DNA from 4 places in the Rhizobium sp. SU303 genome. Region 3 is predicted to be linked to each of the others. Evidence: riboswitches for the same ligand, from Rfam matches in the RefSeq annotation. Region 3 holds a riboswitch; each other region holds the start of a gene.
The links. Region 3 has a riboswitch for thiamine pyrophosphate ahead of RlegSU303_RS21100 (YkoF family thiamine/hydroxymethylpyrimidine-binding protein). Riboswitches for the same ligand answer to the same signal wherever they lie in the genome.

Region 1 (2,197 bases), on a different replicon from region 3:
GCCGCGGTCCTTCGTATCCTTGAGGCGTCAAAATCCGCGTCGTTCTCAAGTTCTGTCACCTCGGCCACGGTCAGACCGGTGGTTTCTGCGAGGTCGTCCAAAGAATAGCCGCGAGCCTGGCGAGCCTCTGCAAGCAGGGCGCCGATGGATGGGACAGCAGGGGATTTCGCAATCTTCGAGGCCATGTTCATGTCTTTAAGCTTCCTTCTGGCGGCCGGAAAACAAAAGGTTTCTAGTTCCACCGCTGCCGACCGCGTCCGGCAGCGGTGGATTTCTCCGATTTCCGCGGGCGCTCTTTCTAGCAGTTTGTGCGATGGAGTACAGGTCTAACGTGGTGAAGGAGTGGACGACCCTTGCCTCCGGGGGTCAACCTTTCCCTGCGATCATCATTGGCGCCCGCTAGTAGAATGACGTCTTGCTGCAATCGACATTGATCGCCGTAATCGAGTACAGGGCTTGGACTGAAGACGAGCAGCTTCGCGTGCCTCCTTTGAAATCAACATCTATCAGGTTTCCATATGTCGGGATGGAAGCGCCGTCTCAGTCGAACGCTTGCAAATCAGATCGGCGAGCCGACCGAGGATATCATGGACGACATGAATTCGACGCCAGCAAAGGACGGCTCGGGTACATAGGCTTCAACAGGTGTGAACCATCACGGCATCGAAAGATGGTAGGAAAGTAAAATCTTGCTGCCGGTATTCCATTCGTTTGATCGCGGCGACCACCCACCGATAGCCTGAGTGTCACCTGCATCCCCAAGCCATTGCAGTTGTCGCTTGACAGCTCCCTCGGCAAGCCTCTACCCTTTTTCGCATTCACCAGGGGGGTCCCGGCAAGGGGCTGAGATACTGCTATCGCGCGCAGTGACCCGTTGAACCTGATCCAGTTCATACTGGCGTAGGGACGGTGCAAGCGCTCGAGAGGTTTCGGATTCACGCGTGGAATCCGTGCCGGCGTCTTTTCATCATTCCGGCTGAGGACTGGGTCTCCAAACTCAAACTTGGAGCCTCAAACCATGAACATCGCCGCAAAGAATATCACCCCAACCGTCACCACCGGCCCCTTGCCGGCATCCAGGAAGATCTACAGTCGGGGGGACATCCATCCCGATATTTGCGTGCCGATGCGCGAAATCAGCCTGCATCCGACATCGGGCGAGCCGCCCGTTGTCGTCTACGACTCGTCCGGCCCCTATACGATCGAGGGCACCGAGATCCGTATCGAACAGGGGCTGCCCTCACTGCGACGTGACTGGGTTCTCGCCCGCGGCGACGTCGAGGCCTATAAGGGCCGCCATGTCCGTCCCGAAGACAACGGCTTTGCCAGCGGCGAAAGGCTGACGCCCGAATTCCCCGCGCTACGCCAGCCGCTGCGCGCAAAGGATGGCAGTGCAGTCACCCAGCTCTCTTATGCGCGCGCCGGCATCATCACGCCCGAGATGGAATTCATAGCCATCCGCGAAAACCTCGGCCGCAAGGCGCAGGCGGACGCCATAGTCCGCGACGGCGAAAGTTTCGGCGCCCATATTCCGGACCATGTGACGGCGGAATTCGTCCGGCAGGAAGTGGCGGTGGGTCGGGCGATCATCCCCGCCAACATCAACCATCCGGAAGCCGAACCGATGATCATCGGCCGCAATTTTCTGGTGAAGATCAACGCCAATATCGGCAACTCGGCCGTCACCTCATCGATGGCGGAGGAGGTTGAGAAGATGGTCTGGGCGGCCCGCTGGGGCGCCGATACCGTCATGGATCTCTCCACCGGCCGTAACATCCACAACATCCGCGAATGGATCATCCGCAATTCGCCGGTGCCGATCGGTACCGTGCCGCTCTATCAGGCGCTGGAGAAGGTCGAGGGCATTGCCGAGAACCTGACCTGGGAGGTGTATCGCGACACGCTGATCGAACAGGCCGAACAGGGCGTCGACTATTTCACCATCCATGCCGGCGTGCGGCTTCACTACATCCCGCTCACCGTCAACCGCGTCACCGGCATTGTCTCGCGCGGCGGTTCGATCATGGCGAAGTGGTGTCTCCATCATCACCGCGAAAGCTTCCTCTACGAGCATTTCGAGGAGATCTGCGACATCTGCCGCGCCTATGACGTCTCCTTCTCGCTCGGCGATGGCCTGCGCCCCGGCTCGATCGCCGACGCGAATGATGCGGCGCAGTTCGCCGAACTAGAAACACTG
Region 2 (2,197 bases), on a different replicon from region 3:
CCGGTGAGCTTATCGCTTATCGCCGCGTCCGCCTGGTCTGCGGCGACCGCGTCTTGTCCGAAGCCGACAACTGGTATGTACCTGCAAAATTAACTGCAGAAATGAATCGGGCGTTGAATACCAGCGATATCGCGTTTGGCAGAGCCGTTCAGGCTCTCAATTTCACTCGCACAAACCTGTCTGCCAAGTTGCTCTGGTCCCCTCTATCCGAAGGCTGGGACATGGACGGCTTAATAACGCATAAAACAAGTTCCCTTAGCCTGCCGCCGTTCCTGCTCGAACATCGTGCCATACTGAAACTTCAAGACGGCACTCCGTTTAGCGCCTTGGTCGAAAGTTACACGGACAAGGTCCTAGACTTTCCAGTTCCGCGCCTGCTTTCTCAATAGCGCTTCGGTATCTCGGTACACTTGCTGCACTGCGCGGGATAAAATAGAAAGCCACGGCATGGGACAAAGGCGTCCGGCTTGCACAAGCGTGCCGGTCGGGCGATTGACTTGTCGATTCGTTTGATCGCGGCGACCACGCACGATAGCCTGTGTGTAACCTGACCCCAAGCCATCGCAGATTGTCGCTTGACAGTTCCCTCGGCAAACCTCTACGCTTTTTGCATTCACCAGGGGGTCCCATCAAGGGGCTGAGGTACTGCTATCGCGCGCAGTGACCCGTTGAACCTGATCCAGTTCATACTGGCGTAGGGACGGTGCAAGCGCTCGAAGCAGTGGATTCACGCGTGGAATCCGTGCCGGCGTCTTTTCATCATTCCGGCTGAGGACTGGGTCTCCAATCGAAAGTTGGAACCTCAAACCATGAATATCGCAGCCACCCCAACCCACACCACCGGCCCCTTGCCGGCATCCAGGAAGATCTACATTCGGGGCGGCGTCCATCCCGACATTTGCGTGCCGATGCGCGAAATCAGCCTACATCCGACATCAGGCGAGCCGCCCGTTGTGGTCTACGACTCCTCCAGCCCCTATACGCTCGAGGGCGCCGAGATCCGTATCGAACAGGGGCTGCCCTCACTGCGACGCGACTGGGTTCTCGCCCGCGGCGACGTCGAGGCCTATCAGGACCGCCATGTCCGTCCCGAAGACAACGGCTTTGCCAGCGGCGAAAGGCTGACGCCCGAAGTTCCCACGCTACGCCGGCCGCTACGCGCAAAGGATGGCGAGGCCGGCACCCAGTTTGCCTATGCGCGCGCCGGTATCATCACGCCGGAAATGGAGTTCATCGCCATCCGCGAAAACCCCGGCCGCAAGGCGCAGGCGGATGCCGTAGTCCGCGACGGCGAGAGCTTCGGCGCGCATATTCCGGATCATGTGACGGCGGAATTCGCCCGGCGGGAAGTGGCGGTGGGTCGGGCGATCAACCATGTGGCCCAGTGCCCGCCAGTCACCATCGAACGAATACGCCCCGCTCTGCAGATCATGAGCGCCGTCGCCCAAGGCGCGTTCATCGACTCCGGTTGATGGGCATTCAGCCAGAGACTCCATTCGAAACCCGCAAGAAATCCGGATCCTCGCCGGCATCAGTAAGGATGTTTTCTGCACCAATGCGGCCATGAACCAGACCCTGCGCGTGGACAATTGATAGTGCTTGTACGACCCTGCGGATACACTCGCGAAGGGTGACTTTCGGTGAGGGCGCGAAACACGCAAGGAATGTCATCCATGCTGCGTTTTAAAACCGCCCGCGTGTGGCGCGCCCTGCTTTTTGGAGTGTAGTCGCGGGCGGAGGCATGGCTTCCGTGCCGACGCTCGCGGCACCGCCTCCTTTGCGGAGGCAAATGACGATGCGCAGAAGCTGGGGAAGACCCTGTGCGCGGTCCTTGATAACGTTGCCGTCAAGAAGAGCTAGGTGACTTCCGTGCGTGCATTCAAATCTGCTTGGGCCCGTGGCGTCGATCCAACTGATGGCAACCGTAATCAGCGGCGCGCTAAGCCGTCATTCAGCAATCTTTTCGGCCGCCATTGCGAAAGTCAAGGATGCTCGCCTTGAAAGGACTCGAACCGGCGACACCCTATTCAAATCTGAGATTGTTCACGTACAACAAGCTTAAAAGGGCAGACAGCACGCCACGCTCACCGTTCAAACCGCTCTAGCATTTTTCTCAACTGCGCGTTTTGCAACGTTAGCTTTCTGGCCAGCTGATCCCTGAGCACCCTGATTTCGTCATCGAGGCTCATCTCGTTTG
Region 3 (2,197 bases):
GAATATAGATGCCGAGGCCGCGGGCGGCACCGGCATATTCGGCAAAGATCGCGCCGACGACGGCATAGGTGATCGAGATCCGCAGGCCCGCGAAGAAATAAGGCAGCGAGGAGGGAAGCCGTGCCAGACAAAAAATGCGCCAACGGCTCGCCTTCATCGAATTCAGCAATTCGGCGATGTCGCGGTCGGTCGATTCATAGCCCTGCAGCAAGGCGACGAGCAGCGGGAAGAAGGTGACGAGCGCCACCAGCAGGATCTTCGGCAACAGGCCGAAGCCGAACCAAAGGACGACGAGGGGCGCGATCGCCACCAGCGGCAGGGTCTGGCTGGCGATGAAGATCGGCAGCAATGCCCGGCGCATGAAGGGCACGAAATCCATGAGGATCGAGGCGGCAAAGGCGAAGGCCAGCGACAGGGCGAAACCTCCGAGTGTCGCGCCGAGCGTGGGCCAGGTATTGGCAATCAGTCCCTCGCGGTTCAGCCAGCCCTGCATGACGATGCGCGAAGGCGCCGGCAGGATGGATGGTTTGATGCCGGAGAGATCGACATAGAGTTCCCATGCCGCCAAAAAGGCGCAGCCGGCAAGCAAGGCGGGTATGCCCCGGTAGAGAGCGGCGCGGAGCGCGGCAAGGCGCGATTCCGATGGTTTTGACGGTATCATCAGCGTTCGATTTCAAGCTTTCGTCGGGCTGTTGGCCGACACCGTGATGTCGAGGGTCACATGCCCTTCGGGTTCGCCGAAGCGAAAGAAGGCCTCACGAATGGTGGCGAACACCGCGCCGGCATCGCCAGAGAGCCTGGTGCAGAAATTTTTGGCGCGGTCGAAGGTGCCGGAGCGCTTCAGGAAGTCGATGCAGCCGTAGATCTCGTCCATATGGGTGCCGGCTCCCATGACGTAGAGCGAGAATTGCGCGGCGGTCGGTTGTCTGGTCTCGGCGGTGGTTTCAACGGCGGCAAGTGCGGCTGTTATACGCTCGGCAAGCGGCTCCGCCTGGCCGAGGGAGGGGCTGACGCCGCAGATGGCGTCGTCGGGCTCGCCGGGGCAGCCGCGTGAAATGGCAGCGGACAGCACGCAATGCTCGCCGGTCTTCGCGGCAGCGACGAAAAGGTCGTGCATGGCGGCGAAGAGAATGTCAGGCGGGCCGACCAGCAGTGTGGAGATGTCATCGGTCTCGATGCGCAGCCGGTTGCGATAGGGATCGAGCGCCGTGACGGCATCGAGAATGATGCCGACGAAATTGTCGGACATCGGATAGAGTGACACTTGTGCGCCTGAGAACATCTGAACCTCGCTCCGCTGGCATTACCCAGATCAGCTTTGAAGGGTCCAGAGGCTTGCGCCTCACATCTCAGCCCCGGCAATACGGAGCTCCCCTGTTATTTGCGCGGAAACTATCACCGGGGTTTTCTCCCCGCAACAGCAAAATTGCGAACCCGTCCGTGCGGTCGGAATGAACCGGATGTGACGGAAAACACCCGGGCGGAGGATCTGCCCGGGTGTTCCCAATGGTTCCGTACCTGCCGGGAACGGAACCGGAGCTTCCTCCCTCAGGCGGCTAGTGCATAACCCCGAAAATCGGAATCGATTTTCGGAAAAGGATATGCGCAGATTCAAAGTGATAGAGCATCCTTAGCGGACTTTACGATTGCAGGAGCAAGGGTTATAAAACCTCAACTAATCTTGAGGTCAAGAGGCATGGATACAATTCCGGCAGCGCCGCTCGGCAAGCTCCTGACGGTCGGCGAAGTGGCGGAGCGCAGCGGCCTGGCCGTCTCGGCGCTGCATTTTTACGAAACCAAGGGGCTGATCTCGAGCATCCGCTCTCGAGGCAATCAGCGGCGCTATGGGCGCGATGTGCTTCGCCGGCTCGGCATCATCAAGGTGGCGCAGCGTGTCGGCATTCCACTTTCGGAAATCCAGGCGGCGTTCGAGTCCCTGCCGCAGGGACGCACGCCGACCGTGGCCGACTGGCAGACGCTGTCGGCGCTGTGGAAGGATGATCTCGACGCGCGAATCAGGCGGCTTAGCCTGCTGCGCGACCGTCTGACCGGCTGCATCGGCTGCGGCTGCCTGTCGATCGAAAGCTGTCCGCTGCGCAATCCCTGCGACCGGCTCGGCAAGGAAGGGCCGGGCGCGCGGCTTCTGGAGACCGAAAACTAAAGGCTGAAACTTCTCGGGAAGGCTAGTGTCTCCCGG
Region 4 (2,197 bases), on a different replicon from region 3:
GACGGCGCCGGCAAGCGCCTCGCTCTCGACCGACAGGCCAAGGATCATCTCAGGGCCGATCATCGCCCTCGCTCTCATCGCATCCATGTCCTCCTGGCCGATATGCAGGCCGTCGGCGCCGATGGCGATTGCCGCCTCGACGTCATCGTTGACAATGAGGAGGGCGCCGGTCCCATCCAGCGCCTGTTTCAAGGCGCGGCCGGTCTCGATCATCCTGATGGTGCCGGCATGTTTGTCGCGCAGCTGCACCATGGTCGCGCCGCCGGCAATGGCAAGGCGCGCGGTCTCGACCATGCCGATCTCCGCGCAGAGATCGGCGTCGAGGACGAGATAGAGCGAAAGGTCGAAAGCCTTCATACCACCGATATCCTTGCCCTGGCGTCAAGCGTTTCGGCGTCGAGCGCGGCCAGCGCATCGAGGAAGCGCCAGGAGAAGGAGCCGGGGCCGGCCGCTCCAAGGGCGGCTTCCTCACCGGCGATGGCGAAGGTTGCAAGTGCAGCGACCGTCGCACCAAAGATGTCCTCAGGCGCTGTCGCGGCAAAGGCGCCGACGAGGCAGGTGAGCGAGCAGCCGAGTGCTGTGACCTGAGGCATCAAGGCCGATCCGCCTTCGATGCGCACGGCCTGCTCGCCGTCGGTGACGAAATCGACGGCGCCGGTGACGGCCACGACCGCCCGCTGTCGCTCAGCCAGCCATCGCGCCGAACCTTCCGCCTGCTCGACCGGATCACGGCTGTCGACGCCCTGGCCGCGGCTCTCTCCGCCAGCAAGCGCGATGATCTCGGAAGCGTTGCCGCGGATGATGGTCGGGCGCAGGGCGAGCAGTTCGGCAACCGCATTGCGGCGGAAGGTCGTGGCATAATGGGCGACCGGATCGAGCACCCAGGGTTTGCCGGCGGATGTCGCCGCCTTCGCCGCCGCCTGCATGCCGTCAATCCATTGCGTCGACAGCGTGCCGATATTGATTGTCAGCGCGCTGGCGATCCCGGCGAATTCGCCGGCTTCTTCGGCGGCATGCACCATGGCGGGCGAGGCGCCCGCGGCAAGCAGGACATTCGCGGCGATATTCATGGCGACGTAATTGGTGATGCACTGAACGAGCGGCGGCTTCTCGCGCATCGCCTTCAGCATCGCTCCTGGTGTGGTCCTGGTCTGCATGTGGCCCCTTTCAGGCGGGGGCGGGCACGGGGCGGTTGGTGCGGGCGGTGCCGCGGCCCCGAGCGACTCCCTCCGCCGGCATTATCCGGTTCAGGTTCGAAGGGTGCTTCTCAGCCCGTCTGTCGACGAACGCCCCTGTCTCTCATCGCGCTCTTTTTCGCAGAGAACGGGACTGATGTCATCCTGAAAATGACAATTCCACGACTGACAGCGCCGTGCGTTTTTTTACGAAAGGCGATCAGCCGACGATCTTTGCCAGCAGCCGTCCGACATCCTCGTTGGCGACATTGTTATGGGCATCCGACGCCGCTGTCTTGATGATGTACTTGTCCGCCAGGAAGGTGTTGACCTTGCCGGCCTGCGGCGTGAACACGGCATCCGTATCGTCCTCGACAGCCTGTCCCGCCTTCAGGTGCTGCGGACCGTTCGCCCCCATCGCCCCGAACTCGTCGTTGGCATCGCCGATGCTCTTGGCGATATCGCGCGACAGGCGCGACGCCAGCGCATAGGCAAGCGTGCAGGCGAGATCGTTGTGGGTGTGGGTGATGCAGATCGGGCCTGTCGGTTTGCCAACGACATCGGGAAAGGCGCCGGCAAGGCCCGGCTTGATCTCCTTGGCGAAGCCATTGTGCGAGAAGGCCCCCTGCAGCAGGGTGAGCGAGAAGAATTCCAGCTTCGGGACCGGGGTGAGCCCGTTGGCTGATGCCGCGACCAGCCGGGCGCCGAAGCTGTGGCCGACGAGATGCAGGCGGATCGGCTGTTGCAGCACGAGCTTCGACAGCACGCTTTTCGTCAACGCCTCGCCGACGATGCCGGCGCGCTTCTTCATTTCGTAATAGGTCAGCTGGTTCAAAAACCGCGCCACCGCCGCTCTCGGGCCGGAGATCAGGCCCGAGACGACGTCGCCGAGCCCTTGAGCCTTGCCGACGGAGCTTTCGAGGTTAAATGTCGGCGCCGCGATGAGAGCTTCCATCAGCATTTTGGCGCTGGTGGCATCGTCCGTGGCGAGCGCAATCGGCGCTGAATCCGCTTTGAGTTCG

Region 1: linked by a shared signal. The riboswitch ahead of thiC (phosphomethylpyrimidine synthase ThiC) and the one ahead of RlegSU303_RS21100 (YkoF family thiamine/hydroxymethylpyrimidine-binding protein) in region 3 are both predicted to bind thiamine pyrophosphate.
Region 2: linked by a shared signal. The riboswitch ahead of RlegSU303_RS26710 (hypothetical protein) and the one ahead of RlegSU303_RS21100 (YkoF family thiamine/hydroxymethylpyrimidine-binding protein) in region 3 are both predicted to bind thiamine pyrophosphate.
Region 4: linked by a shared signal. The riboswitch ahead of thiM (hydroxyethylthiazole kinase) and the one ahead of RlegSU303_RS21100 (YkoF family thiamine/hydroxymethylpyrimidine-binding protein) in region 3 are both predicted to bind thiamine pyrophosphate.

The regions. Positions count from the first base shown of each region.
Region 1 is NZ_CP088096.1:410,605-412,801, reverse strand. It holds gene RlegSU303_RS26505 (helix-turn-helix domain-containing protein) at 1-191, opposite strand, end outside; TPP riboswitch at 814-925, shown strand; gene thiC (phosphomethylpyrimidine synthase ThiC) at 1,019-2,197, shown strand, end outside.
Region 2 is NZ_CP088096.1:451,656-453,852, reverse strand. It holds gene RlegSU303_RS26715 (hypothetical protein) at 1-389, shown strand, start outside; TPP riboswitch at 609-719, shown strand; partial or broken gene RlegSU303_RS26710 (hypothetical protein) at 810-1,370, shown strand; gene RlegSU303_RS26705 (hypothetical protein) at 2,085-2,197, opposite strand, start outside.
Region 3 is NZ_CP088095.1:4,280,350-4,282,546, reverse strand. It holds gene RlegSU303_RS21105 (ABC transporter permease) at 1-661, opposite strand, end outside; gene RlegSU303_RS21100 (YkoF family thiamine/hydroxymethylpyrimidine-binding protein) at 674-1,282, opposite strand; TPP riboswitch at 1,273-1,386, opposite strand; gene soxR (redox-sensitive transcriptional activator SoxR) at 1,697-2,161, shown strand.
Region 4 is NZ_CP088097.1:334,566-336,762, forward strand. It holds gene thiE (thiamine phosphate synthase) at 1-357, opposite strand, end outside; gene thiM (hydroxyethylthiazole kinase) at 354-1,157, opposite strand; TPP riboswitch at 1,208-1,304, opposite strand; gene RlegSU303_RS30530 (hypothetical protein) at 1,396-2,197, opposite strand, start outside.